DNA from 4 places in the Lysinibacillus sp. IITD104 genome. Region 4 is predicted to be linked to each of the others. Evidence: riboswitches for the same ligand, from Rfam matches in the RefSeq annotation. Region 4 holds a riboswitch; each other region holds the start of a gene.
What was found. Region 4 has a riboswitch for cobalamin ahead of cobT (nicotinate-nucleotide--dimethylbenzimidazole phosphoribosyltransferase). Riboswitches for the same ligand answer to the same signal wherever they lie in the genome.
Positions count from the first base shown of each region.

Region 1: it holds a riboswitch for cobalamin, as region 4 does, so the genes downstream of both, V1L66_RS12330 (hypothetical protein) here and cobT (nicotinate-nucleotide--dimethylbenzimidazole phosphoribosyltransferase) in region 4, are expected to answer to the same signal.
Region 2: it holds a riboswitch for cobalamin, as region 4 does, so the genes downstream of both, V1L66_RS02340 (hypothetical protein) here and cobT (nicotinate-nucleotide--dimethylbenzimidazole phosphoribosyltransferase) in region 4, are expected to answer to the same signal.
Region 3: it holds a riboswitch for cobalamin, as region 4 does, so the genes downstream of both, V1L66_RS12320 (ABC transporter substrate-binding protein) here and cobT (nicotinate-nucleotide--dimethylbenzimidazole phosphoribosyltransferase) in region 4, are expected to answer to the same signal.

Region 1 covers NZ_JBAHYH020000001.1:2,431,495-2,439,235, forward strand. The annotation lists gene V1L66_RS12325 (translation factor GTPase family protein) at 1-325, shown strand, start outside; gene V1L66_RS12330 (hypothetical protein) at 557-1,312, opposite strand; cobalamin riboswitch at 1,538-1,722, opposite strand; gene V1L66_RS12335 (hypothetical protein) at 1,844-5,038, opposite strand; gene V1L66_RS12340 (hypothetical protein) at 5,035-5,703, opposite strand; gene V1L66_RS12345 (hypothetical protein) at 5,657-7,066, opposite strand; gene V1L66_RS12350 (DUF2399 domain-containing protein) at 7,048-7,741, opposite strand, start outside.
Region 2 covers NZ_JBAHYH020000001.1:446,439-454,179, forward strand. The annotation lists gene V1L66_RS02320 (NlpC/P60 family protein) at 1-91, shown strand, start outside; gene ytvI (sporulation integral membrane protein YtvI) at 248-1,306, opposite strand; gene V1L66_RS02330 (hypothetical protein) at 1,397-1,951, shown strand; gene V1L66_RS02335 (glutathione peroxidase) at 2,033-2,578, shown strand; cobalamin riboswitch at 2,703-2,901, shown strand; gene V1L66_RS02340 (hypothetical protein) at 3,060-3,617, shown strand; gene V1L66_RS02345 (cobalamin-binding protein) at 3,601-4,551, shown strand; gene V1L66_RS02350 (tyrosine-protein phosphatase) at 4,694-5,461, shown strand; gene V1L66_RS02355 (MATE family efflux transporter) at 5,598-6,965, shown strand; gene V1L66_RS02360 (putative RNA methyltransferase) at 6,968-7,741, shown strand, end outside.
Region 3 covers NZ_JBAHYH020000001.1:2,423,390-2,431,130, forward strand. The annotation lists gene V1L66_RS12300 (alpha/beta hydrolase) at 1-746, shown strand, start outside; gene V1L66_RS12305 (class I SAM-dependent rRNA methyltransferase) at 808-2,004, shown strand; gene V1L66_RS12310 (S9 family peptidase) at 2,179-4,167, opposite strand; gene V1L66_RS12315 (precorrin-3B methylase) at 4,239-4,916, opposite strand; gene V1L66_RS12320 (ABC transporter substrate-binding protein) at 4,968-5,960, opposite strand; cobalamin riboswitch at 6,123-6,310, opposite strand; gene V1L66_RS12325 (translation factor GTPase family protein) at 6,493-7,741, shown strand, end outside.
Region 4 covers NZ_JBAHYH020000001.1:3,304,859-3,312,599, forward strand. The annotation lists gene V1L66_RS16930 (CotD family spore coat protein) at 1-81, shown strand, start outside; gene glnA (type I glutamate--ammonia ligase) at 180-1,514, opposite strand; gene V1L66_RS16940 (MerR family transcriptional regulator) at 1,570-1,947, opposite strand; gene V1L66_RS16945 (methionine gamma-lyase family protein) at 2,102-3,355, opposite strand; gene V1L66_RS16950 (trimeric intracellular cation channel family protein) at 3,696-4,301, shown strand; gene cobT (nicotinate-nucleotide--dimethylbenzimidazole phosphoribosyltransferase) at 4,415-5,470, opposite strand; cobalamin riboswitch at 5,562-5,738, opposite strand; gene V1L66_RS16960 (ABC transporter ATP-binding protein) at 5,835-7,529, opposite strand; gene V1L66_RS16965 (hypothetical protein) at 7,569-7,741, opposite strand, start outside.

The DNA of each region.
Region 1 (7,741 bases), 870 kb from region 4:
TATGATGACTGATATTCAGCAAGCAGCAGGCACATTCGATGACCCGATTTTATCTGAAACGGATGTTATCCTAACAGGTCGTGCGCCTGTTGCCACTTTAATGAGCTACAGTGCAACCTTTGCCGCCTATACAAATGGGAAGGGTGCACTCACACTCCAATTTGATGGCTATGATGTGTGCCATAATACAGAGGAGGTGATTGCACAGATTGGCTATGATAAAAATGCCGACCCTGAGTATAGTTCCTCCAGTATCTTTTGTGCAAAGGGCAAAGGATATACGGTTCCGTGGCAAGAAGCACAGGCAGCCATGCACTGCCTGTAAAATGGGGTGATTTGGTTCGCGTGAAGGCTTTGCTTGCTTTCGCGGGTATTCATCGCTCGAGCGCGGGTATTTCACTTGCTTCCGCGAGTATTAGTCGCTCTAGCGCGGGTATTTCACTTGCTTCCGCGGGTATTCATCGCTCTAGCGCGGGTATTTCTTGGTTGGGCGTAAATATATCTCTACCCTGCAATAAAATGATTACAAGCCCTCCAAAAATGGAGGGCTTGTTTTTTATAGTGCACCGACAGCTTTCTTTGTTGGTTTGTCCATCAAATAAGCGGGTTCCACTACCACGTAGTCATGCTTGTTCGTAAAATCAATCAGTACCTTTCCTGGTCGACTTTTTAATAGTTGGAGATGGTCAATTAATTGCAGTAAAAGCTCGTGACCGTTGCCACGTGGATGCCAGTTGAAATGATAATCATTTAACGCTTGCACCGCTTCAATAAATTGGGCATATTCCTGCTGCACAAATGCAATGAGTTTGTCATGATGAGATGCTAAATCATATAAATATGTTTCGTAAAAGCGCATGACAATCGAGCATAATAAGTCATTGACACGAGCGGCACTTAAAACAGGCTTTGGCTCCAATGATAGACGGTCGAGGTTGGGCTTTGCGCGTGTAGAATCAATGCGCGTAATTAAGTGATACGCTTCTCCGTTGACCTCATAGACAATCGGATTGGTCGGCATGTACATCATAAAACTATTCGTCTTTGTTTTGAGTTCATCTGCTATGGCTGCTTTCGCTAAAAGATGACCGTCCACATCCCCATTTTGTATCCAAATAATTTCTTTATTATATAAGATTTGCTCAAAGAAGCGATCGTTGCGTATCAGCTTCGTTGCTAATAATTGATCGATTAGCGATTCGACCACCATTCTTGTTTTTGCTTTCTTGGCAACTTCTGTGCGTGGTTGCTTACAAATGTTCAGATCTTCATAAGGCGTTTCCAACGTTGTCGTTCCATGAATATTTGTCATACGTGCATCCCCTTTGCGTACATATTTTCAAAACAAAAAGGACTCCCTACTTTTGAGGAAATCCTTCATTTTATCTTCTTTCATCACACAATGCCAAACAAACCCTAAGTATGTGTGAACGAGTTCGATTGTGAACCCTTTCATTTACTATGGGCGTTTGACGTACTGTGACGAACAGAGCATTCTGTTTTGTCAACATGCCACCTCCTATTCCTCGTAGGTTTATGGTGTGTACTCGTAACAGGCAGGTATCCTGACTCATGGTCATTGCTTCTTTTCTCCTTCCCATCATTTGACAGTGGATACTGAAAAGTCGCTCACATTTACAGTTGCGGGACAGTGTCGGATTCGCACCGACTTCCCTTTTAAGCAAATTGCACGCAATTTACACCTATTACTACACGCTATTCAGTTGGTAAGGAAACGAGAGTACCTCGTATTCCTATTAAAGTATTAAATTAATTGTAAAGGAGTGCCATTTAGAAGTCAATTCTTGCTCGTTTAAACACTATTTCATTCATCGAAATGGTCCTACACCTTTTGGAAACCAACAATCCTACTTTGTGGAATAGATGAATTATGTTCAATGATAAATACCTTGGAAAAATGGTCGTAATAGGTTTTATCATGAGCTTTTGGAGATAAAATAATTAACTTTCGATTTAACTCTTTTGCATATAAATGAAATACTTTGTCCTTGCGTTCATCATCTAGTGCGCTATCAAATTCATCAAGTACGATATAGCTTGGGGCAATCGAGAGGTTTTGCAATAAAGCTAAGGCAAAGAGGAGCGAGCTTAACGATTCCTCCCCTCCTGAGACACCTTTACCTACTTTGCCATTTCGTGCTTTTAAGCTAACATCCTCCATAGTACCCTGATGACCGATTTTACGAGCTTTCACATAAAGCAAGTATTTAATGCGCCCTGCCTTCTCTTCTATTCTTTCTTTTTCGATATGTCCCTCAAAATGAAAAATATCCATATACTTTTGGAACAACATATTAATCTTTGTTAAATACATATTAATGGTCGTTTCTAGTTTATCTTCTAAATCTGCTGCAAAACCCGCATTTTGCTCAAGAAGTATTTCAGCACTTGCTAATTCTGCATTTTTACGCTCAAAATCTTCTTTCATTTTTTCAAAATTTACTTCAGCATGAATATTGACCTTTTCTAGGCGTGCCGCTTCGAATGCTGCAGCTTTTTCTGCATTACCATGAATTAACCTTGCCTCAGACCATTTAATGGAGATGGATTCATCAACAACACATGCTTCGACAGGTAAAATATGCTCTAATTCCTGTAGTTTTATTACTAGACTTGCTTGGCTAGCCTCTAATTGTTCGATTTTTTCTTGCGCTCTCGCTGTACGTAGCCGACAGTTTGTTAGATTACTATTTATTAATTCAAGCTCTGATTCATGATTTTGTATTAGTAATTTTAGTTGACGTTTATCATTGGACAGCTCCTCCAATTGCTCTGTCCATTGCTGATGCTCTCTTTTGGAATCATTAATGGTTTTGCGTAATTCTTTTAATGTTTGTTCCATTTGCTGTAACTGGACTTGTTGCTCTGCCACTGCCCCTAGCTCCTCATAAATGCGGCATTCCTTCTCTAGCAATTGCAGCTCTTGAAAATGTGCTGCCTGATGTTTTCTAACTGTTTCCCGCTGTGCTTCCATTTCCACTTGCTCATCATAAATTGCTAACAATTGCTCTGTTAAAGCTTTCAGTTGACTTTCATAGGCATGCAGTTCGCTTTCCTTCAATAGCGTACTTTCAGCCTGTTGAATTTTTCGCAAGTCTCCATGCAATTGGTTAATTTGCTTGATATTATGATCATACTGAGCATTTAACTGTACTTGACGCTCTTGCAGGTTGTTTAAGTTACTCGCCTGGTCTTGTAAGGTTTGTTGAATAGCTGCATCACTTAGAATAAATTGCAGTTGTTCCTGTGCGCCTCTAGCACCACGTTCATCTATAAGCGTACCTGCCTCAATTCGAGGCGTCGAAGTGAAAAATTGCTCGATCCACCACAATGCTTTATTGGCATAGTTTTGTAGTTGCTCAGATAGTCCGCTACGCATTTGTAATCCTAAATGAGGGATATTGTCAATCATACGATTCGGTATAAGCTGCTTTAATGAAACATAATACAAATCATTCAGTGGCTTATAGCTCACCGCATTATAAAAAATAGCGTATTTAATCGCTTCAATACTTGACTCTAACTTTAAAGGCGCACTTGGTGTCAACGAAATTAAATCACGTAATGTATATGCCTCTATACCTTGTCTATGCAAGTCTTCTAGTCCTTGTTGTTGACGAGCAGATCTTACTTTATTTTGTTGTAGCTGCTGGATGATTTTCTGCTTCTCTTGGATGGCGGAAGATAATAACTGTTTTTCCTTTAAAAATTGATGTTGCTGGAGATTTGCAGCATCTAGTTGACTTAAAATAAAACGGCTACTTTGATATAAATGGACGATCTTACGTGCTTCCACTAGATCCTTTTTCAGGTTTTCGAAATGTATCGTCACTCGTGCGCTTTCACTATTCAAAAGTCGTTCGTTATCTCTTAATTGTTGTTCTTTTGTTTTTAGTTGCTTATCTTGCTCTTCAACTTGTTTTAGTAGAATCGCTGTTGCTTTTTGTTTTTCCCAGGTTGTTTGTTCATCGAAACGTAGTCGCTTTGCTTTATCGGAAATTGATTCTAGCTGTGCAGAAAGCTCACTATATCGCCCTAGTAGTGTTTTTTCCTGCTGTACTTCCTCATTTAATAAGGTCTTTGTCTCAATAATTTGTGCTTCAACCTGTTCGCACTCATTCACTACTTGAATTAAATGTTGACCTGTACGCTCCTTTTCGTGCAACAGTAATTTTTGCTTTGTCCCTATTTGTGCTTCTTCTTCCTGCAATTGCTGAAGAATAGCTTGTGTATCAGAGCATTCATTTGAATATTTTTGCAGTAGAACATTTGTATATGTATAATACAGACGACCGTTTTCCAGAATACGTTTTTTATTATTTAAAAAGGCGTTGAGATCATTTTCTGCAATGGTTAGATTATGTTCAGCTGTTTTTACAATGGACGATAAATGGATGATTTCTTGTTTAGCTTCTCTAATTCCTTCTAATGCCGCTTCCCATTCTTTTTGCATATCAGCAATATGAAACATATTACTAAATTGACGAAATCTTTCCTCAGGGTTCATGGCGGCAAATTGGTTCACCTCTTGCTGATACCAAATTAAATGATACAAATCTGGATCAATTTTATATTTAATTTGTAAATCTTCTTTGTAAGCTCCGAAATTCCGTCCTGCTATATTGCCAGAAGTATAAGATGTTATGTTCGTTAACGTATCTTCTGAATCTCCTGTTGTTATACGATACTCTTTTTGCAAGGCACCATTTTTCACAGCTTGTTGTACAATTAATTCAAATGCAATAAATGGCGGCGCATCAATGCGGGTCATGCCTTCATTTTTAAACACTAACGATAATTTCGCATACCATGCTTCATTTGCTTGTAAATTACTCGAGCGTAGCCCTTCAATATCTACTTTTGCAGAATATAATATAGCCCCTATGCAAAACGTTAATGTTGACTTTCCGACACCATTTGGACCTGTTATTAATACATGTTCATCGGCTTCACCTAGTATCACCCTTGTTGGTGGATAGTCACGTACACCCTGTATTTTCAACACGTAAGGAATCATTCTTTGTCCTCCTCCACATGTAAGTTATAACGGTTAAAAAATTTCATCACTTCTTCTTTATTCAACTTTGTTTCTTGTGCAAATTCAACTGTACGACGTAAAAAAGATTCGGAGAATAAATGAACACCTATTGTTGTTAATTGATATGCCTCTTCTGAAGATGCTTCATAATCTTCAACAGCTCCCACCTTTTTTAATTGGTCGATATTACTTTTCATTCTTCTATTAGCATTTAAAGACTCATGGCCAAAATCAACTAAAATTTGATGTACTAATGTAAATTCATGGCCTAATACTTCTTGCTGGTAAAACATATAGAGTAAAATCGCCAATGCTTCACTACTCAATGTAGATTTTGCATTTTTCGCTGTGATTCGCATCATGACAACAACACGATCTCGCCTCTCATCATAAATAATTTTGAAATAGCGATTTAAAGCTCCATTTACACGGTCTATAAAGGATTGCAAAGCATTGTCGTCATTTTTTATACCTAATAATTTTTCTAACTCCTTCCGACGCAAACCATAATTCGCTCCCTTAATAGAGGCAGATGATGAAAACAGTAATTGCATAAAAGCCAATTCTTCCTCTGTCGTTAAATAGCCTTTTAGATGATCAATCATCGCTAAAGAGCTTATATATGGTATATCGTTTGTCGTCATCATTAATCCACTCCCATTCTTTTTCAAAGTTTGCCGTCTCCGCTTTAGGTGACCTGTCTATTTTTTTACTGCTCGTTAAAGCAGAAACAGCGAGCATTGATAAAACGGCATCATGCCATTTGTTCGAGCTAGCTTGCACGATTAATTCCTCTATTTCACTCTCTCCATGGTCATCTAAGTAACTTTCTATTTTCGTTGTATCGATTTGGGCCTTTGTCATTTGCCAAGCAGCTTGATCAAACATTTCTTCAATGGAATCTCCCACCATTTCTACTTCTCTGTATTCTGGCTCCTCCCGGTCAATGATATCGCCCTCACGTTTTGGCTCATAGGTGGCTAAATAATGGATAGCATCATTAATATCTTGATGTCCTATAGGTGCAGCAAACTTTACCGGCATCCACATGCCATCAAATGTTTCTTCTTCATATTGATTTTGTTCCATAAAGCTAAAGATATCATGTGCTGTCGGGATATTACTATGCAAGGGTGGGTTATACATCGCCAAGATGAAATTTCGTATTTTTTCAGGGGAAATAGCCTCTTCCATCGGTGTTAATTGCATCGTAACGAAACGCACATATTTAGTTAATACGCTTAAACTTAATGTTGTGCCCTTTGTAATGGCTGCCGTTCCACGGTGCATCAAGTCACTCATTACAAGACTTTCCTCTATCGTTTGGAATTGTGCTAAACGCTCCGTCATTTTTTCCTCTAGCCCCAACATTAACTGATTGATTTTTTCTAGTTGTGGCAAGGCATTGCGATCAGCCAAAAATTCAAGCTGTCTATTTTCTAATTGCTCAACGGCTTGCTCTACATTATAAATCATCGACGCAATTTTATTTCCACCTGAAATGCCTTTATCATCATAGGCTGCACTAATTTCTGCATCACGTCTTGCCTGAAATAGTGAACGGCCAATATCATCTTGTAAATAATAAGCAAGTGCATCATTTCCCATACGAATTAAGCCATCCATCATACGCTTGCCTCTGTCCATTAATTTAATTTGCCGCGTCTGCTTTACAACCCAATTATTGCGTTCTAAAATATGGAGCACACGTTGAATGTACTGAAGCGTCGGTGGCTCAGAGTCATTCTCATATGTATGGCGGTAGCGATAATAAAGCGTATCTTCATGATCAATCGGATCTCCAATACCTAAAGATGCCGTATTTAATAATTGAATAATATTTAAAAAGCGGATAATTTCCATTGGTGAATCATACATTTTTTCCGTGCTTAAGTCTTTTAAGACAGCTGACAGAGAAGCTAAATCTCGCATTGATTTCATAAATTCAGCTGAAAAATAATCACTGTGAAAAATCGAAATGGGTGCATTTACATCCACATTTTCCATTCGTTCACTCCTCCCAATTGTTGCTCTTGCTCATGACGATTTTCATGCTGAAGCCACTGCTCGTAAGTTTCAATATCCGTAAAAATTTGCGAATCTCGTCCAATAATTTTAAAGGGACAAGGAAGAAGCTGAATAGCTTTTTTAGCAATCGTTAGTCCTGCCTCATCATAATCCGTCCAAATCAGTACTTGTTGTATGGAACTTTTAAGCAACTGTTTGATAAATTGCTTATGAGCGGATCGAATTTGCCCATCCAAACAAAGCACAAATGAATGGCTTTCTCGTAGAAATTCACTTTCCGTTGCCATACGTGTTAAAATAGCCCTATTTTCCACAAGCCATAGTGTCGTGTTGGAAGTTGTAAATGTCGTTTGTAACACTGTATTATCTGTTGTTGCATGAACTGCACCAAGATGATAGGAGGCTAGCTCTGACTGTGCATGTCCAGTAAAATAGATTGGCACGATCTTCCCTGAGCTTACAAGGCCATAAGACGGGGCATCAATGCCTAATTGTGCGAGATGGGCTAAAAATTCCTCTCGCTCCTGATCAAACATTTTCGAACCACCAATTCGATCTTCATATGTCGCACCTATTTCTTTAAAATCAAATAAGTCTTTTTGCTGAGCAAGCTGGTACATAGCAATACAAAACTGCATAAACTTTAATTGCTTT
Region 2 (7,741 bases), 2.9 Mb from region 4:
CACAATGATCGATGCTCAAAACAATGGTGTCGTAATTGAATCACTTGATTGGTGGAATCAATACTTAGTAGGCTTCGGACGTATTCAATAGGCCTCACTATTATATAGACGGTTGACATAAGAAAAAGGTCATCTTTGTAGATAAAAATATACAAAGATGACCTTTTTATTTTGCTTTTCTTTCAAAAGAAACAAGACTGCTACTTCTATCCTGGAAGAGAGATTTTTCTAGTAAGCTAGATTAATATCAAATTTTAAAATTTACTTTGATGACACCTGTCTCTTTCAAGGCAATAAAGAAAATAATAACGAATGGGCCGACAAGTAAACCGATAATACCAAATAACTGTAGACCTATGAACATGGAAATTAATGTTGGCAAAGTAGATAAACCGATATGGTCTCCCATTAATTTAGGCTCGACTACTCGACGAATAATAAGTAAAATAGCAGCTAAGATGAATAATTTTACAGCTATAGAGGTGTTTCCCATTAACAGGTGGTAGAGTCCCCAGGGCGCTAGAATAATGATAGAGCCTAGGAATGGTACAATATCTATTAACCAGATAATAATCGTCATTGTTACTGCGTATTTCGGTTGGATTAACAGCAGTCCAATGAGTGTGACGCCTCCAATAATAAAGCTTACAAATAAGTGAGCCTTCATATAGCCAAATGTAGCATCTTTTAGGCGATTTAAAATAATTTTTATTTTCTTTGCTGTATTGGGCTTTAAATATTTATAAGTGATTTGCTTTAACTTAGGCAAATCAAGCATAAATAGAAATAGCGCAATCATATAAACGAGAAGACTGATAAATAGGCTGGGTATCTCTGAAAAGAAGGCAGAAACTTTGCTATAATTAAAGAAGCTTAAAAAGGATTCTTCAACTTTCTTTATGAAATCCATTGTGGTTTTTTGAAGCGAAGCACTTACTTCAGGTGGAAAGTCTTCTGTGTATTTAGAAATATTTTCTTGCATATGAAGCCACATATCTGATAGCTTGGAAATATAATAAGGAGCTTGCTTAGACAGTAAAATTATTTGCGTCATAATTTGTGTAATGGAAAGATAGCAAATAATAGAAATAACAAAAACACTCACTATGTAAATAAAAGCAACTGCTATTTTCCGTGACATTTTCCATTTCCGTTTAAAGAACATGACAATTGGTTCTAAGAAAAATGCACTAATCCCAGCAAGTATTAAAGGCATGGATACGGGGATAACAAAATAGGCAGCTATAAGTAGTGATAAAATCACAATCAACCGAAAAATCAATTTCCTAGCATGAAATTTATTCATAAACTCACCTTCTTTGCGAAAAAAATTAAGTTAAGTGTACCATAAATCAAGTTTTATTACGTTCTGAAACAATAAAGGTAGGGATAAATTATGGAAAAAGAGATTTTGCAACTTTTTAGTAATCTAACAGAGCATGATCGCGATATTCAATATGAATCTTACGAGGAATTAATGAAAATTATGCAGGAACCTGTAGATTGGACATATGCAGTTTGGGAACAGCTAATAAAAGCACTTACATACAATAATGGTTATTCTCGTGCACGTGCTGCACAAATTTTATGTGCTTTAGCTGCAAAAAGTGATCCAGAAGAAAGGGTCTTGGAGGATTTTTTAAAGATTTGGGCTGTGACTTACGATGATCAATCTGCTACAGCGAGGCATGCATTACAAGCAATTTGGAAAATTGGACAAGCGGGTCAGGTACAAAGAGATTTGGTTGTGTCGTATCTAGCTAAAAGATTTCAAACATGTATAGATGAAAAACAGCCATCTCTTATTCGCCAGGATATTATTATGTCATTTAAAAAGCTATATGATCAAACGAATGACTCGAAATTATTAGACATTGCCCATCGTTTAATTAATGAGGAACAAGATGCTAAATATAAAAAGAAGTATAAGTCAGCCATCCGTTCAAAGTAGCGAGATGGTGTTTTTTTGTGCAAATTCTTTGATGAACTGTAGAATAGTCAACTATAATGAATGAAAAAAAGAGGTTATGGCATGAGCATTTATAATTATCTAATACGAAAGCCTAATGGTGAAATTTTATCGATGGAAACATATCGTGGAAAAACAATGTTAATTGTTAACACGGCAAACCAATGCCGATTTACATATCAATTTGAAGACTTACAGAAAATGTATGATAAATATGGAAAAGAGAATTTTGTAGTTCTTGGATTCCCTTGTGATCAATTTGGTCATCAAAATCCTGAAGATGGAGAGGAAACAAAGCATCTATGCAAGGTAAACTATGGAGTCACATTCCCGATTTTTGAGCTTGTACAGGTAAATGGAGAGGCAACACATCCACTCTTTAATTATTTAAAGCATGAAGCGGATTACCGCGAATTTGGGAAGGCAAGTATGCAGGAGAAAATGCTGGCAGAAGCAATAGTTCAACTTGCTCCAAGCTTTTTAGATGGTCGTAATATTCGCTGGAACTTTACAAAATTTCTAGTAGATGCTAATGGTAAAACCGTTGCTCGCTTTGAACCAACAGATTCACAGCTTGATATTGAACAAGCAATTGAAACACTATTGTAGTAAACTTATTAAACAGTTTTAATTCTTCTCTTAAAGTAGCAATATTGCTGTAATTTTAAAGTTATCCATTCTAAGTATAGCTATTTTTTCTGAATCATATATGATAAACTGCTTTACAAATGAAATATTCTTGCAGAATAAAGGTGCTAGTTAGCATAATCGGGAATCCGGTGAAAAACCGGAGCTGTTTCCGCAACTGTAAGTACAGCCAATATAAAGATTTACCACTGTCTCAAAGAAGATGGGAAGGTACTTTATAACTCATTTGTTTCATGTGATGAACTGTACAAGCCAGGAGACCGACCTTTATTTGAACGTATAAAAACTTCTCGGAAGCTAGGAGGATATACGGCAAATACATAGGCTATGTCCAGTTTGATGGTACTTATTATGTTATTTTTGTCGTTCCTTTGCAAAAGGAGCGATTTTTTTATGCCTTTCAAGTAAGAATTTTTCATTATAGAAAGTAGGGGGGAAGCAAGTGAAAAAAGATGCCCGTTATTCTTGTTATCCATTTATGCGTGAGAAAGCTTCAACGGTAGATTTTGAAATTCGAACAGATAGCCTTACAACACATTTAGGAGTTGCATTAGCTGCAGTAAAAAAAGAGGATGTTCAAGTTGTTGCTGAGGATTTATTGCTTATTTTACCTATGGCTTATCATGTAAATGGCTCAGTTCGTGGGAAATTAGCAGTAACTGAAGAGGATTTATCTTGGTTAAGTGAGCGGTATGATTTTTACGTTCGCCATGTGAAGGAAGAGATTCAAAGTTTTGTTTTACCACAAGGAACAGAGGCCGCTGCTGCTCTACATCTTTGCCGCAGTGAAGCGAAAAAATCATATCGTATCTTACACAAAGTATCAGAAGAACGAGAGGTTCCTGCTATTCTTTTCGATTACCTTGGCTTATTAGCTAATGTATGTTTTGTTATGGCTGTGTTTATGAATCAGCAAGCAGGAATAGCTGAAATACCATTTATTAGTAAATCTTACCCAATGAAAAAGAAAAAGGAGAATAACAATGAAGAAAGTATTTAATTTCCAATGGCTATCAGTGCTCTTACTTGCACTGGTATTAGCAGGCTGTGGCACGGCTGAAGATACAACAAATAAAGAAGCTTCACAGGATATACAACAAGAAGAGAAAACAAGCTATAAAGTGACAGATGATCGTGGAGTGGAAATAGAGTTTAATGAAGTACCGAAAACAGTCGTATCATTACAACCGAGTAATACTGAAATTTTGTTTGCTTTAGGTGTTGGCGATAAAATTGTGGGGGCAACTGAGTACGATACTTACCCAGAGGAAGCACAAAAAATTGAACGTGTCTCTGATACTATGAATTTTAACAGTGAAAGAATTATAGCGTTAAAGCCAGATGTTGTCATTGCTTATACAATCGGTGATAAGGATGCACTAAAGCCGCTTGAGGATGCAGGAATTAAAGTGTTTGTTATTCAATCTGCGACTACTTTCGAAGATGTTTATGGAGATATCGAACAAATTGCTGCAGTGATGGATGTTGCGGATAAAGGAAATAAATTAAACGAAGAGATTAAAGCGAAAATTGCTGAAGTCCAAACGAAGGTGAAGGACGTAAAAACGCCAAAAAATGTTTATTTAGAGGTTAGCCCTAAGCCAGACATTTATACAGCAGGCTCTAGTACTTTCCAACAAGAAATATTGGATGCAGCTAATGTTAATAATGTTTTTTCTGACCTGACTAGCTGGGCAAAAGTGAATGAGGAAGATGTTATTGCAAAAAATCCAGATGTTATTTTAACGACAGTAAACTATACAGAAGATCCTATAGGGGAAATTCTTGGACGAGATGGTTGGAATACAGTGACAGCTATTCAAAACAAAGCGGTGTTGTCTCTTGATACAGATATCTCTAATCGACCTGGTCCACGTATTGGTGAAGCTGTAGAATTAGTAGCGAAAGCTGTATATCCAGAGTTATTTAAATAAAATATTATTCCATGCTAGCTGTAAGCCTTTCAGCTAGTATTTTTTGTGTTTTAATTATTACCTAGCGTGAAAATTGGAATTAATGTAGTTTGTTCTTTAGAATAAAAGTAAGTATGCTCGATAATTTTAGGAGGTGTAGTGATTGGAACAATTAGAGACAAAGGTGATTCCATTTGAGGCAGTCTATAATTTCCGAGACATGGGTGGATATAAGACAAGGGATGGACGTAGGGTAAAGAACGGATTATTTTACCGATCAGCGGCCCTTGGGAAAATGACACTGGCGGATAAAGAACTATTTGAAACGCTAGGGATTAAAACTATTTTTGATTATCGCGATAACAATGAGGCATATCATAATCCTAACCCAGTGTTCTCGAATGCTCAATATATTCAAATCCCAGCGAAGGGTAAGCATGCTTTTGAAATGCCTACGAATGCTGAGGGTAGAGATTTTTATAAAGCGGTAAGCCCTGATATGTTCCGGGATTTTTATGCACAAATGCCTTTTAACAATCCTTCATTTAAAGAGTTAATGCAAACGATTCAAAATCCTGATAATCTAGGTCTTGTTCACCATTGCGCAGTTGGTAAGGACCGAACTGGTATTGGGGGAGCTCTTATTTTACTAGCTTTAGATGTACCTGAGGAGACTATCATGGAGGACTATTTAGATACCAATATGTATTTACGTCCAATGGTGGAAAGAATGGCTCAGGCTATTCAGCATCAGTATAATGAGCAAGAACTACAGCAATTTTATGCTTTAATGTCCGCCCGTGAAGACTATTTACAAGCAGCACTGGATGCTATGGATGGTCGCTATGGTTCAAAGGCTGGGTTTTTAGAGCAGGAATTTGGCCTAACAATTGAAAAACGAGAGCAATTGCAATCCTATTGCTTAATTTAAAAATGTGCCCCTTCACTCCTATGTGAGAGGGGTTTTTTTATGTGGAAGCGCTGTCTTCCTATAAATCTCTTTACAGTCAAAATATTTGTGATAAGATACAATAGATTTTTAAGAAAATATAGGAGAAGTGAAAGTATTGGCAGACACAATTAAAGAGACAAATAAGTTAAGTCTATTCCATTTAACATGGCCGATCTTCTTAGAAGTTTTTCTATTTATGTTGATGGGACTAGCCGATACTTTTATGCTCAGTGCTTTATCAGATAATGCTGTATCAGGAGTAGGTGCAGCCAATCAATATATCCATATTGCCATCTTAATACTGGAAGTAGTGGGCAATGGTGCATCTATTGTTGTTTCACAGTATTTAGGTTCCAGACGCTTTTTTGAGGCGGCGAAAATCTCGGCGTTAGCGGTCACGATGAATTTGGTCGTTGGGCTTTTAATGAGTATTTTATTTTTCTTCTTTGCGAGACATTTAATGACAATGATGAACCTGCAGGGAGAAGTACTCCACTATGCACAAAGTTACTTAGTCATCATTGGGAGTTTTATTTTCCTGCAGGCTATTATTAATGCACTTGCTGCAATTATTCGTGTACATGGTTGGACAAAACAAACTATGTACGTTTCACTTGGCATGAACGTCTTACATGTTGTGCTAAACTACGGTCTTATTTTTGGGAATTTAGGTTTACCAGAGCTTGGTGTGAAAGGAGCGGCTATTTCCTCAGTCATTAGTCGCGGACTAGCCGTACTAGTATTTTTCTGGTTGCTATATCAGGTAATGGAAGTACGCGTAAAGTTACAATATTATTTTGAGTATTCAAAGGAATATGTAAGAAAAATACTAAACATTGGTTTACCATCTGCGTTTGAGCAGGTGCTTTATCAATTTTGTCAAATCATCTTTTTATATTATGCGACTTACTTAGGAGCAGAAACGCTAGCAGCACGACAGTATGCTATGAATATTTCGATGTTTACGTATTTATTTGCGATAGCCATTGGTACAGGAACAGCCATTATTATTGGTCGTCATGTGGGTGCAGGCGAGCAAGATGAGGCGTATCATCAGCTATGGAAAAGTGTTCGAGCAGCATTTGTTTTTACGATAATTATGGTCGCATTCGTTACGATTTTCCGTAAGCCCCTCATGCAGGTTTTTACTGATAATCCAGAGGTCATTAAAATTGGAGCGTCCGTGTTAGCTCTAAGTATATTACTAGAGACTGGTCGCACGATGAATATCGTTGTCATTAACTCTTTACGCGCTTCTGGGGATGCTAGATTCCCAGTGAAAATTGGTTTCCTATCGATGGTTTGCATGAGTCTGCCGCTTGGCTATTTATTTGTATTTGTGTTGGATTGGGGCTTGGTCGGAGTATGGCTAGCCATTTCAGCAGATGAATGGGTGCGGGCGATTATTGTATACTTTAGATGGAAAAGTCGTAAATGGGAGCGTTATGCTCTTGTATCACCGAACGACAAGAAGGAGGCATAGAAATGGGCGCATTATCGAAACGTGCTATCGGGGCAGCATTAATGGATCAACATATCACCCTTTTTGCTTGTCCGATCTGTCAGCAATCAATGCATGTCTATGAGCAAGGGAGATTGGTTTGTGCTTCTAACCATTCCTTTGATATTGCGAAACAAGGCTATGTCAACATGTTGACACATAGCGCTGCTTCTAAATATAGTAAGAGCCTTTTTGAATCCCGCAAGGCTGTTATTGATAGTGGGATTTATGATGCTGTAGAAGCCCGAATCGGTGAGCTTATAAGCTCAGCAAAAACGGTGCTTGATACTGGTTGTGGAGAGGGCTCACATTTAGCTCGCATTATGAATGATAGAAATCATGGTATTGGCGTTGGAATTGACATAGCAAAGGAGGGCATTTTGGCTGCAGCACGTCATTATCCTCAACAAATTTGGTGTGTAGGGGATTTAGCTAAAAGTCCATTTGCTCAGACAAGTTTCGATGCAATTTTAAATATATTATCGCCAGCAAATTATGAGGAGTTTAAACGACTTCTTAAACCGAATGGCTGTCTTGTAAAGGTTGTTCCGCAAAGTGGATATTTGCAAGAACTGCGTGCTCAATTATATGCAGATTCAAGCAAGGAAACTTACTCAAATGAACAAATTGTGGCTCGTTTTCAAGATAGTTTTCGTGAGGTAAACGTAGAACGCATAACTTATACTTTACCGCTTGCAGATGAACTAGTACCTGCGCTATTAGAGATGACACCAATGGGCTGGCATAAAAAAGAGGAA
Region 3 (7,741 bases), 880 kb from region 4:
ATGGAGCGCAAATTACAGTACGGCTTTATACGCCCGTCCTCGGCAAAACTTTACCTGTTATTGTTTATTACCATGGTGGAGGCTGGGTTTATGGCAATCTAGAATCTGTCGATGCAGGCTGTCAGCTATTAGCAGATCAGGCACAGGCAATTGTGGTATCAGTGGATTACCGCTTAGCACCTGAATATCCCTTCCCAACGCCCTTATATGATGCCTACGATAGCCTAGTGTGGGTACATGACCATATTGAAGCCTTAGGTGGAGATGCAAGTCGATTGTCGGTTGCTGGGGATAGTGCAGGTGGAAATTTGGCTACAGTCGTTGCGCACTTAGCTACTACACGGGAAGGTCCAACACTACAAGCTCAAGCACTGATCTATCCCGTTACAAATGTTGATTTTTCAACAGTATCTTATCTAGCATATGGTGAAAATTATGGCTTAGATACACAAGCCATGCAGTGGTTCTCTCATCACTATACAGAGGAAGCAAACTTCACCAATCCGCTTGTATCCCCCCTTCAGCTAGAGGATGTCCGTAAAATGCCAAAAACGCTCATTTTAGCCGCAGAGGCAGATGTTCTCTTTGATGAGGGTCTAAGTTATGCACAAAAGTTATCGGCTGCAGGTGTGACAGTCGAACATATCACAATGCCAGGATTAATCCATAGCTATTTCAGTAAAATGAATTATTTTGAAGACGCAACGATTGAAACCGTGACAAAAATTGCGCAATTCCTGAAATAAGTTTGGCTATCCCGCTCAAACAGTGCGATAATAGAGCAAAACGTTTTTAAAGGATGACACTATGACACAAACAATGGCACTACAAATACAACAGCCCTTTTCTGATCAATTAAAAAAGGGCTACCCACTTATTTCAAAGGATGCGGTTGATGCACGACGTTTACCTGCTGAGCAAGGAACACTCCTCAGGCTCATGGATCATCATAACCGTTTTATTGGAACAGGTTACTACGGCATCCAAAACAAAGGGATTGGCTGGGTGCTAACGACCGATGCGAATGAAACAATTGATAAAGCTTTTTTTATAAAAAAATTCAAAAAAGCCATCGACAATCGTGCTGCATTTTTTAGCAATGAAAACACAACAGCCTTTCGTGTTTTTAATGGTGAAGGAGATGGCATCGGCGGTCTTACGATTGATTTTTTTAACAGCTACTACATGGTAAGCTGGTATAGTGAGGGCATTTACTCATTTAAAGAAGTGGTGTATGAGGCGCTTGCTGAGACAGTAGACTACCAAGCGATTTATGAGAAAAAACGCTTTGATAGCAAAGGACAATATATCGAGCAAGATGATTTTGTAATGGGCACGCCAGGAGAATTTCCTATTATGGTGAAGGAAAATGGTATGACCTATGCGGTGCATTTAAACGATGGCGCCATGACAGGGATTTTCCTCGATCAACGTGAGGTACGATTGGCTATTCGAGAGCGTTATGCCAACAACACAGACATGCTGAATACGTTTTCCTATACAGGAGCATTTTCTGTGGCAGCCGCTCTAGGAGGAGCCATCAAGACAACGAGTGTAGATGTGGCAAAGCGTAGTTTAGCCAAAACGATTGAGCAATTTAGTGTCAATCATATTGATTATGAGGCACAGGATATAAAAGTCATGGATGTCTTCCATTATTTTAAATATGCACAGCGCCATGCTTTACAGTTTGACCTTGTCGTATTAGACCCACCTAGCTTTGCACGTACGAAGCAAATGACCTTTTCAACGGCAAAGGACTACCCTAAATTACTAAAGGACACGATTGCCATTACCGCTAAAAACGGCATCATTGTGGCTTCCACAAATAATGCCAGCTTTGGCATGAAAAAGTTCAAAGGCTTTATTGACCAAGCCTTTAAAGAGACTCGTACACGCTATAAAATTGTCGAGGAATACGGTTTACCGAAGGATTTCCGTGTACCACGTGAATACCCTGAATTTAATTATCTGAAGGTCGTGTTCATCCAGAAAATCGACTAACCAATCGAGAATCACACCAAGGTGTGATTCTTTTTATGTAAGGAAAAGTTGATTCTACCTAAGGAGGTTCGGTACCTCTACAATAAAGGTTCCAAAAGATTGAAACGTTATAAACAAACAGAGCCTTTCTATTAAAAGTAGCCTAAGAAGATGTTCTCTTCTTAGGCCACCCGATTATAGATATTTCACAAACCAATCACGGATATATTCAAGTCGATTAATTCGTAATGTAGGCTTTCCACTTCTTGAAAGTTCATGATTCGCCTCAGGGAAACGCACGAATTTTGTTTGTTTTTTACGATATTTTAAGGCGATAAACAATTGCTCTGCCTGCTCAATTGGACAACGATAGTCTTTTTCACCATGTAAAATCAATAATGGTGTCTCCACTTTGTCTACATACTTCAGTGGCGAATGATGCCATAGCTTCTCTATATCATCGAGTCCTGCTTGAATTTGCCAGTCTGTAAAATAATAGCCGATATCACTGACACCAGCAAAGCTAATCCAGTTCGAAATGGAGCGCTGCGTCACAGCTGCTTTAAAGCGATTTGTATGGCCCACAATCCAGTTGGTCATAAAACCACCGTAGCTTCCACCAGTTACACCTAGACGATCTTGATCAATAAAATCATAGTGCTCCAGAGCGTAGTCTACCGCTGCCATTAAGTCCGCATAATCATTACCACCATAATCGCCACGTACTGCATCCACAAATTTTTGGCCATAGCCATGACTACCACGCGGATTAGTATAAAGCACTGCAAAGCCTTGTGCAGCAAGGATTTGGAATTCATTAAAGTAGGTATTGCCATACATTGCATGCGGACCACCATGGATTTCAAGAATGAGAGGATATTTCTTCCCTGCTTCATAGCCAACTGGCCTCATAATCCAGCCATTGACCTTCCAGCCTTCTGCACCTTCAAATTCGATACTCTCGGGAACAGCTAATGTTTTGGTTTTTAAAAAATCTTCATTAATGGACGTCAACTGTTCTTTGTCACCTGTTTTTAGGTTCACATAAAACAGATCGCCTGGATTGGTCGTTGTGCTAATAGCCGCAATAGCCTGATCATTTTGCGCATCAAGTGAGAAGCCATAGACATATTGATCATCATGGATAGCTGGGTAAATTTCGCCATCTACATTTCCGTAATAAATCGCCGCATTGCCGTGATCTGTGACTTGGAAGTAGAAGCTATGATTATCATTCATCCATTGCACACGTGGTGACGCTACACCTTGCAGGAAATCACCGATGACATAATCACCAACAGGCGCATCAAATTCACTTGTTACACAGTTTAGTAGTTTTTGCTCCATGTCATAAATCCAAAGCTTTGCTTGTGTGGCATTTTCAAATTCACGTTCTCCACCTACAAAAGAAAGATAGCGACTATTCGGAGACCAAGCTGTTTGGTAATAAGCACCCGAACCTTCTGTTAGCTTGTGACTCTGCTTAGATTCTAACTCCAATAAATAGATATCCACATTAAATGAGAAATCTAAATCCTCCGCTTTATCTGCTAAGTACGTAAGGTATTTGCCATCTGGCGACCAAGTACCCAGATGGCAGTACTCTTTGCCTTCTGTCACTTGTTCTAGCTCTCCTGATGCCACATTGACAATGGCAATATGGGTAAACTGCTCCATATCAATAAATCCACCAGCATCCGATTTGTGTTTCATTTTCTCGATTTCTAGTGGCTTTAGTTCTTTATCCTTTTTCTTCTCATCCTCCGCTTTATCTAGGATGGTTTCATCTTTCCCTAGCACGACTGAAAAAGCAATTTTCTTGCCACATGGTGACCAGACAGGGGAGGTCGCTCCATTTTTACAATGTGTCACCTGTTTTGCCTCTCCACCTGCTTTCGAAAGAACATAAATTTGCGACTTACCTGTTCTCGTTGACAAAAATGCAATTTGACTGCCATCTGGTGACCAAACAGGGGAACTCGTTCTATCTTCACCAAATGTCCATTGCTGTGGTGTTTTGTCCTTCAAGTTTATGTAAAACAAATTCGATATATAGTCGTTTTTCTTCTCGTCCATACGAGTCTCTACATAAACTACCTCTGTCCCATCTGGTGAAAGCTGTGGATCTGCTACTGATTTTAAGTGATAAAGATCTTCTGGTTGAATCCCTTGTTTCGATGTCATGTTCTTGCTCCTTTGTATTGTAATATTCTGTGCCTTACTACAATACTTCGACACCCTAAGTAATATTCCTGCTATTTAATCGAATTTTTTACTAGTTCCCAATATTCTGCGGACTTTGTTCTGCGGTAAAATTTATAGAAGGGTTCATTTGGGCGAGCATGCTCCTTATAAAGGTTTATCAGGTGCAGTAAAACATCTTCAATTTGTGTGACGTCTACCCTCTTAGCGAATAAATTGCCAGCCTGTGCCTTTGCTCCCATCGGTACTGCCCCTAAATAGACATCAAAGCTTTCTTGTTGGTAAACGAGCCCAATATCATCATAGACTGCATTGTAGCAAGCTGATGCACAGCCATTAATATTGACTCGGACTCTTGCAGGTACCGTCATCCCCACCATGGCATGATAGAGCTGTTCGGTTATCGGGGCAGCCTCCATTTTCTCACCATCACAAAAATCACAGGCCCTCATGGCAATGATAGGACCTGAGGGCACCACATAAAGACCCGCTTCCTGTAAGGCTTGTATCGCTTCTGACGCATCACTTATTGGAATGGATACGAGAATACTGTAGGAGGCCGAATACTTTATCGCACCCTTTTCGCCTGCAATTTCGGCTATTTTTTGAAATTGCGCAGGCGTATAATGCTTATTAATAATGCCAGGGCTGACTGCAAGACGTGTGAATTCACCATGACGGTTTAATGTTTCAAATGTTTGATCTGGTACATTTTTTTGAAATGCGTTCATTCTTATCGCTCCTTATGAAAAAGGAGCTAGCAAAACGCTAGCTCGAATGGATTAAAAGTTTTCAGGATAGAAGCCCTTTGCTAAAATTTCAATCGCCTCTGCCGCACGAACCCCTTCAGATGCTGCTGAAAGTGGCAGGATAACAAAACGCTCATTTTTAACAGCTTCCATCTCCTTCAATGCTGGATCATTTTTTAAGAATTGGATCTTTTGTTCTGCCGTTGTTTCACCGTAATCAATTACGACAACTACCTCTGGATTGCGGTCCACTGCATCTTCCTTCGACACAGTTGTCCAGCCTGATTCCACATCACCAAAGATATTTTGTCCACCCGCGATTGTCACTAGCTCATTCATAAAGTTTTGACCCGCTGTAAATACATCCTTTTCACCGCTATCAAACACAAGAATCCGTAATTTTTCGCTATCTTTTGGTAATTTAGCTTGTACTGCCTCTACATCTTTCGTCATCTGCTCAATTAAAGCTTCACCACGATCCTCAATACGGAAAATCTTCGCGATATTACGAATATCGGTAAAAATATCCTCTAATGTTGGCTTTGTCATGTTGGAAGCCGTATGTAAATACGTATGGATACCTAATTCTTCAAGCTCTTCTGGTGTGCCAACACCCTTTTCCCCGAAGCCACTTTTCCAGCCCGCATATAGGAAATCTGCCTCGGCATCGATGACTTGCTCCTTCGTTGGGTATTGATCGGAAAGAACAGGGACCTTATCGTATGCCTCTTGCAGTGGTTCATAGATTTTATCATCTAAGTAAGCTGTCCCTACCATAGAATCCTCTAAACCAAGTGCTAACATAATTTCTGTCACATGTTGATTTAAGCTAATCGCTTTTGTTGGTGCTTCCGTATATGTTTGAGTTGTGTCATTATTTTCAATGGTTACTGCTGCTGCCGCCTCAGATGGCTCAACCTTTTCACCTTGTGCAGCTGATTCCGTTTTGTCCTTTGCGTTACAAGCCCCTAAAACAGCGACCAAGGCAATGATCATCATCAGCCATATACTTTTCCATTTCTTCATGTCCTTTTCTCCTTTGCTGTTAAAATATAGAAAGAAATCAGAGACTTCTTTACTACTAAGGTAGTTGGAAGGGCATAAAAAAACCCTCTTGTCGCCAAGAGAGTAGCATAGTGAAATAACGGTATCATTACCTATATCACTATCCCCATCCTCGTGGTTCTTAGTCAAAAAATACATATTGGCAGGTATCCTGGCTTAGGTTCATCATCTATACGCCTTCCCATAGTTTCACTACAGTGGCATGCTGTATAGACTCCCCATTTACAGTTGCGGGACAGCATCGGAATTGCACCGATTTCCCTTTTAAGCAAATGACAAATGCCATTTGCACCAATACGTTCTATAATGTTCAATACTATTGATAGACTAGCAGAAGAAAATTTGTCGCGCAATCAGTAGTATGATGGTAAAAGTATAATCATCATTATATTAGCACTATTTCGACATAAAGACGAACTATTTTACAAGAAATAAAGGAGCTAGTATTCTGTTACAATAAAAAGATAGCAATCTATAGAAACGAGGATTTCCTATGTACAAAACAATCGGTGTACTTGCGCACGTGGATGCAGGAAAAACGACCTTCTCTGAGCAAGTACTTTTTCATACAAATAGTATTCAAGCACGGGGGCGTGTTGATCATCAGGATACCTTTCTTGATCATCATGAGCTAGAGCGCAGACGAGGCATTACGATATTTGCCGAGCAAGGGCGCATGAATATTGGCGATGATACATACACATTGATTGATACGCCAGGGCATGTCGATTTCTCCCCTGAGATGGAGCGTGCTATTCGTGTGATGGATTATGCCATTATTATCATTAGCGCTGTCGAAGGGATACAAGGCCATACAGAAACAGTGTGGCAACTTTTACGTCAATACCATGTCCCTACCTTCTTCTTTATCAATAAAATGGATCGTGAGGGTGCCAATATGGAGGCTGTCATCAGACAGCTTCGCAAAGATTGCTCTCAGCATGTATTGTTCATCGATGAGCCACTGCGAGCAGACTATGTATCAAATAATATTATGGAATGGCTGGCGGAGCGCGATGAAAAATTGCTTGATGCCTTTCTAAATGAGTCATTGGAGCATGAACAGTGTCTTGCTCAATTAAAGGAAATGATTAAAAATGAAGGTGCCTTCCCTTGCTTTGCTGGCTCGGCCTTAAAGGATGAGGGCATTCAGGAATTTCTTGACCAGCTCCCGCTGTTAACGGCTTCCCATTTTGACAAGGATGCCCCGTTTGAGGGCGAGGTTTTTAAGATTCGTCATGATGGGCACCAGCGTTTAACCTTTATGAAGGCAACCAAGGGCTCGTTGCATGTACGAGATGAATTTTCATTTGACGAAGTAACAGAAAAAGTGACCGAAATTCGCCTTTATAACGGCAGTCGCTTTGAGACCGTTCAACAGGTAGAGGCAGGAGAAATTTTCGCTGTCAAAGGACTGAGCCAGGCAAACATTGGGGATCGAATCGGTACAACGATGCTATCACAGCCCTATGAGCTTGTCCCAACCTTACAGGCAAAGGTTCAATATGAGGGTGATCAACATATCAAGGAAGTGCTACAGATTTTCCGTTTACTCGAAGCAGAAGAACCGTCCTTGCGTGTGGTCTGGCAGGAAAAATTTCAGGAAATCCATGTGCATATTATGGGTGCCATTCAATTGGAGGTCCTGACAGAGGTATTAATGACGCGTTTTTCAATAGCTGTCTCCTTTGGTGAGCCGCAAATTTTATATATGGAAACCATTGCGACAACCGTAACGGGCT
Region 4 (7,741 bases):
GAATGCTGTGAAACACATACTATGTGCGGTATGCCACCTAACCCTTGCCATATGCCACACCATCATAAACATATGCGCTAATACTAAAATAACGATGGGGTTGTCATATGACCCCATCGTTCCTAATATATTCATAAAAAAACCGAGTACCTTTTATCAGGCACTCGGTATCTTTATGATTAATACATTTTTAAATATTGATCGCGTTCCCATTGATGTACTGTTGTACGATACATATCGAACTCGATTTCTTTTGCTTCTTTAAAGTTTGCATAAATATGCTCACCTAATGCTTCCTGTGCTACTTTATCTTTAGCAAGTAATGTTAATGCATCATCAAGTGCAGCAGGTAGGTTTTCAATACCATTTGCTTGACGCTCTTCTTCCGACATCACATAGATGTTGCGGTTAATAGCAGCAGGTGGTGTTAGGCCTTGACGAATACCTTCAAGACCTGCTTCTAAAATAACAGCCATCGCTAAATATGGGTTTGCAGAAGGGTCTACAGAGCGTACTTCAACACGAGTTGAAAGTCCACGTGCAGATGGTATACGAATTAATGGTGAACGGTTTTGTGCAGACCATGCAACATAACATGGTGCTTCGTAACCTGGTACTAGACGTTTATAAGAGTTAACTGTTGGGTTTGTTACAGCTGTGAAACCTTGTACGTGTGCAAGAACACCTGCCATGAATTGCATAGCTGTGTCAGAAAGACCTAATTCTGTAGATTCATCATAGAACGCATTTTCTTTGCCTTTAAATAGTGACACGTTAAAGTGCATACCAGAGCCTGCTTCACCAAATAGTGGTTTAGGCATAAATGTAGCGTGTAAGCCATGTTTACGAGCGATTGTTTTAACCACTAATTTGAATGTTTGGATGTTATCACACGCAGTAACAGCATCAGCATATTTAAAGTCGATTTCGTGTTGTCCTGGAGCTACCTCATGGTGTGATGCTTCAATTTCAAAGCCCATTTCTTCTAGCTCTAATACGATATCACGACGGCAGTTTTCACCAAGATCTGTTGGCGCTAAGTCGAAATAACCACCATGGTCATTTACTTCTAACGTTGGCTCTCCTTTTGCATCCAATTTGAATAAGAAGAATTCTGGCTCAGGCCCTAAATTGAAGCTTGAGAAGCCCATTTCTTCCATTTTTCTAAGAATACGTTTTAGGTTGTTACGTGGGTCACCAGCAAACGGTTCGCCTTTCGCAGTGTATACATCACAGATAAAACGTGCTACTTTCCCTTTTTCAGAAGTCCAAGGGAAAACTACGAAAGTATCAAGATCAGGATATAAATACATATCAGATTCTTCGATTCGAACGAAGCCTTCAATAGATGAGCCATCAAACATCATTTTATTTTCAAGTGCTTTGTCTAATTGACTTACAGGAATCTCAACATTTTTGATTGTGCCAAGAATATCTGTAAATTGTAAACGAATAAAGCTTACGTTTTTTTCTTCGATGAGACGTTTAATGTCCTCTTTTGTGTATTTACCCACAGTTTTCCACACTCCTATAATTTGTCTAGCTTTTATGTTTACCCTACCCTATTTATTAATAGAATCGAGATAAATCCCCACGTCGGATGGATGATTTTTGCATGCGCTGTGCTTGACGCATTTCTTCGCGCATAATTTGGCGTAATTCTGAATCACTTAAATCTTGTTCATCAGTTGTAGCAACAGGATTTTTCTTTTTAGCAAATATTTTTTTAATCTTCGCCATATTCATACCCTGTTCTAAGTAGTCTTTAACCTCAAGCAATGTATCGACATCATTTAGTGAAAACATACGTCGATTGCCTTCTGTTCGGTGCGGCTCAATTAAATGGTGTTCTTCATAATAACGAATTTGTCTTGCCGAAAGCTCTGTTAATTGCATCACAATACTCATCGATAATAACGGCATAGTTCGTCTAATTTCACGACTCATTTAAGTCCTCCTCCAATACCCGCTTATCATATAACGAAATTTTTTTACTGTCAACCAACCATGTAAGGTAACCTAACATGGTTGGTACTATTTTTTTCAATCCGAGTGAAAATTGTAAAAAACTATTCATATTTAGGCTTTATCTATTGTCTTATTATGATTTTTGAATAGCTTGAACCGCACTGCAAATAGCAAATTTAACGTGTTCATATGTTAGTCCGCCCTGAATAAAGGCTGTATAGGGTGGTCGTATTGGGCCATCCGCTGTCAGCTCAATGCTGGACCCTTGAATAAATGTTCCAGCCGCCATGATGACATCATCTTCATAGCCTGGCATATAGGCTGGTTCAGGAGCATAATGGGCATTTATCGGTGAGTTCGCTTGTATTTCACGACAAAAGGCTATCATTTGCTGTGCTGTTTGGAAAGATACTGATTGAATTAAATCTGTACGCTTCGCATGATAGCTCGGAGAAGTGCTCATACCGATTTCCTCTAACATTGCAGCTGTAAAAATTGCACCTTTTAATGCTTGCGATACTACATGTGGTGCCAGGAAAAACCCTTGATAAAAGTCACCTAGTGTATTTAATGTGGCTCCCGCTTCGGCACCAATACCTGGAGAAGTCATGCGATAGGCACATTTCTCCACTAGATCTGCTCGGCCAGCAATATAGCCCCCAATTTTAGCCAAGCCTCCGCCAGGATTTTTAATGAGCGAGCCTGCCATTAAATCAGCACCGACCTCTGTAGGTTCCTGTGCCTCTACGAACTCGCCATAGCAGTTATCTACAAAAATAACAGCTTCTGGAGCCAATTTACGTACCTTTGCACACATAGTAGCAATTTCTTCAATTGTAAAGGATGGACGTGTTGCATAGCCTTTCGAACGTTGAATCGCAATCATTTTGGTTTGTGCTGTAATGGCTGCTTCAACACCTGCCCAATCAATGGCCTGATTATCTAGCAAATCCACATGTTGATAACCGATTTTATAATCCTTCAGTGAACCTGTATCTTTATCACCACCATCGACAATGGATTGTAATGTATCATACGGCTGACCAGAAATATAAAGCAGCTCATCACCAGGACGCAAAACACCGAATAGACTAAGCGTGATTGCATGTGTGCCTGAAATAATTTGTGGTCGAACTATTGCTGCCTCTGCACCAAATACTTCTGCATAAACACGCTCTAGATTATCCCGTCCCTCATCATCATAGCCATAGCCGTTTGATGGATGTAAATGATAATCACTTACTTGATGCTTTCCGAACGCTGCTAGCACCTTCTGCTGATTATAAAACGCCATTTCTTCTACCTTGGCATGATAAGGCCGAACTTGCTCCTCAATTTTTGTCGCTAACGACAGCGTTTGTATTGATAAATTTGATGTAAACGTCATTCTTTCTTCTCCATTTCACAATGTCTCGCATTTCAATCAGTAACATTTATTGACTATCTAAATTGACTTCAATCACTCTAGAATTACCTAACCAACTACTGGTATATGAACGCTTTTGACGAATGTTTTCTTTATTTTAATCACATTTTATCAATTTGTATGTGCACCTGTAAAACTTGCCTATTGTTTCTAAGAGCATTTTACGCTAAGCTAATGTGCGGACTTATTTCGAGAAGCGTATTTAATGACCGATTTTGGCTATTAAATTCATAGATTCTGTTACGTAAAATAGTCTTTTAACTTTAAAAAAGTTTATTTATTGATAGAAGGGGTGAAAGGGATGGCTTGGGAGGTTTTTAGTATCATAGGAACAATTGCCTTTGCTATTTCTGGGGCAATTATTGCCATGGAAGAAGAATACGATTTATTTGGTGTATATATACTTGGTATTGTCACTGCTTTTGGTGGAGGAGCCATTCGAAATTTACTCATCGGGCTACCTGTCACAACCCTATGGGGACAGGATATGATGTTTCAAATTGCGCTGGCTGCGATTACGATATTTTTTATTTTTCCGCATCATCTGATTCAACATTGGCATCGTTGGGGTAACTTCACAGATGCGATTGGCTTATCAGCGTTCGCTATTCAAGGCGCACTTTATGCTGTCAAGCTGGATATGCCTGTTAGTGCTGTGGTTGTAGCTGCTGTGTTAACAGGTTCAGGTGGTGGCATTGTACGTGATTTATTAGCTAGAAGAAAACCATTAGTTCTCCGTGATGAAGTTTATGGTGTTTGGGCAGCTCTTGCTGGACTACTAATCGGCTTCGAGGTTTTTACAGGGGACATTTTCCTTTATATTTTATTCGCGGTAATTACTGCGTTACGTATTCTTTCCTATACGATGAAGTGGCGCTTGCCATTACGTAAGTTAAATCGTGCATAAATACTATTCAGCCAATGACCAAAAATTAAGTCATTGGCTGTTTTATTTTTTGGCTAATAATAATCTTTTATGAGTTTCATTCCTTATATGATTGAAGAAGACATTAACTTAGCTTATCTTTTTAACAACTGCATTGCTTCTTCTAATGTCACCATGTTTTTCATCATTGAACAAGCTGCATCTAAAATAGGAAAGGCTAAGGCTGCTCCAGAACCTTCGCCTAAACGCATATTCATGTGCAACATCGGTTCAATACCTAGTAATGCAGCGGCAATTTTTGCCCCTGGCTCCTCTGAAGCATGGGAAGGAATAATATAATCGATTACTTTTGGTTCGAGCTTATAAGCAATGAGGGCAGCTATAGTCGAAATAAATCCATCAATAACCACTGGTTTACGATGAACTGCAGCCCCAAGAATAATACCTGTCATCGCCCCTATCTCTAATCCTCCTACCTTAGCCAGAACATCAATAGCATCTTTTGGATTAGGCTTATTTAAGGTAATTGCTTTTTCAATAATCGCCGCTTTATAGGCAATGCCTCCTTGGCCAACTCCTGCCCCAAACCCTGTTACTTCTATAGGGTCACATCCAGTCAGAACAGCTAATATCGCAGCACTTGGTGTTGTATTGCCAATACCCATTTCCCCTGTACCTAGTACATCAGCACCTTGTATGATTTCCTCAGTGGCCACACGGATTCCTACTTCTATCGATTGAATGGCTTCTTGTTTGGACATAGCTGGACCTTGTGCCATGTTATCTGTACCGTATTTGATTTTATGAATAATGACACCAGCATCAAGTGGAATATCTGCTTTTACCCCAACATCTACTGTGACCACCTTTGCATTGGTAATGCCCGCAATCGCACAAACGCCTGTCCCCCCCTTAGGAAAATTTAATGTTTGAAAGACTGTAACATCTTGCGGATTCGTGGTTACACCTTCCTCACATACACCATGATCTGCAGCACAAACAATCATCACCTTTTTGTCAACCGTCGGATATAATTGTCCTGTTACACCAGAGAGCTGTACGGCAAGTGATTCTAGTTTACCCAAGCTACCTGGGGGCTTACAAAGCGCATCAATCCGCTTTCTAGCTTGCTCCATACCTTTCATATCAACCCCTTGAATGTTTTCAATCGTGTCTTGTAATAATGGCATAATTATTTCTCCTCTCGTTCTCATTAAGACAAAATAAAAAGTCTGTAGTTTATTGTCATAACAAATAAACTACAGACTTTTCCATCATCTATATCTTCTAAAGCAAATAGGCAGGTCTCCTGGCTCAAGTTCAACATCTCATAGTACCTTCCCAGCAATTCGCTAGTGGCATACACTATGAAACTTCCTTATACAGTGGCGGGTCCGCTAAAGCTTTTCACTTTATTCCCTATTCTCCCTAGTGGGCACCTATTGCTTTTATGTAATTATGTTAAATCTACTTTACAACTTTTTTAGTGTCAATAGATAAAAATTTTTTGAGTGTTAACTTAGTACCACCACCTATTCTAACAATATAGGCTTATCAAGAACCTGTCACAACAAATGAATCCCTCTCGTTCACCTGATTCCTATCAACTTCAAATATTTTATCTGCTTCATTTATTAAAACAGGGTGATGAGTAACCAATATAACAGTCTTTTGTTTTTCTTTATTTAAATATAAAAGTAATGATTCTATATTTATTTGGTTGTCTTTATCAAGCGCAGAAGTAATCTCGTCAAACAAATAGATATCCGCATCTCTTAGAAGCGATCTTGCTATTGAAAGTCTTTGCTGTTGCCCAGTAGATAATTCAAGCCCATTATGCCCTATAAGCGTTTCAAATTTATAGTCTAACGTTTCTATATATGAATAAATGTTAACCATTTTACAAATTTGAATTAATTCTTCGTCTGTTGCATCCGGCTTTGCTAATAACAAATTTTCCCTTATTGTCCCTGTCATTATAAAATGCTCTTGCGTTACCAAACATACCCTTTTTCTATAAACATCAATAGGAATATATCTAATATTCTGATTGGATAGAAATATTTCACCCTGATAATTAATGTATAAACCTGATAATATATTCAATAATGTCGATTTACCTGATCCGCTTTCTCCCTTAATCAATACAATTTTCTTCAAAGGTATTTGGAAATTTATATTTTCTAAAACAGGAGAAAATGCATTAGTATAGGTAAAGCTTACATTCCGTAATACTATTTTATCTTTATTAAAATGATGCGATGAATTTACATAGTCTGGTACTTCTAATTTCCTTAGCTGATATTTATTGTCTTCCATTAAGTTTTTCACTCTATTTACAGACACAATTGCTTCTTGTAAAAATGAATTTAGTTGGGAAAATCTTAAAAATGACTGACTAAAGTTATTGGCATAGGTTGTGAATGCTATTAATACTCCTAACGTGAGGCTTCCTTTATAAATAAAGTAGGCACCTATAATAAGGATAATCAAATAACTTGTAAAGTTTATTAATTCTATTATTGATCCTGATTTTATGCTTAAACGCATTTTATCAAGAGTATTTTTGTATAATAAGGTAATTTTCTTTTGATAGTTATCTATGGCGTTTATCTCATTATTAAATATCTTAAATAATTTAAATGATGACAGTAATTCTCCCAGATAGGTTAAATAAGAATCTAAATCTTTTTTGATGGCAGTATCCATCATCCTTATTTTTTTTCCATAATATTTAAAAATGATAAGTGCTAAAGGACAAGCTATGAATAAAATACTAGCTAAAATAAAATTTAGATTGATCAATATTATTAACACAATTATTATACTGATAAAGTCTACAACAATATTTAAAAACTCTGATACTACTTCAGAAAATGCCTTTGTATCATTTTCTATTTTATTCATCAGTTCACCTTTTGCTTTTAATTGATACTCATCCATGTCCATAGCCATAATTCTTTTTATTATCTTTAATTTAATATCCATTTGTAGATAGCAGGCAAATTTCGTTAAATAATATTTTTGGATTACTTTAAAAAATAAATTAAACAGAAACAAAAAAGCCATAAACACTATAATGAGGAATGCTGAATTGAGATCTTTTACTGTTATAGAATCAATAAATTTACCAAATAAAAGGGGGTGTACTATACTTAAAATCATTGAAATACCCATCAAAATATTTACTTGAAATAATTTTGCTTTGTATGGCTTTGTATACTTAAATACCTCACCTAATATTTTCATGAAATAATACTCTATCTCCCTGATTTAGTTAAGGTTTTCTTATAACCTTTTGATATACAGATAAGCATTTTTCGGCTCTTCCTGTAATATATGTAGAAACTTTTCCATATACGGATCTTTTTCATTACTAATGAGCAAGTTTTCTACTGACTTCTTTTTCGCCTCACTAAAGAGCATGCTTTTGTTGGTGTATATAACCTTTTGCTCGATCG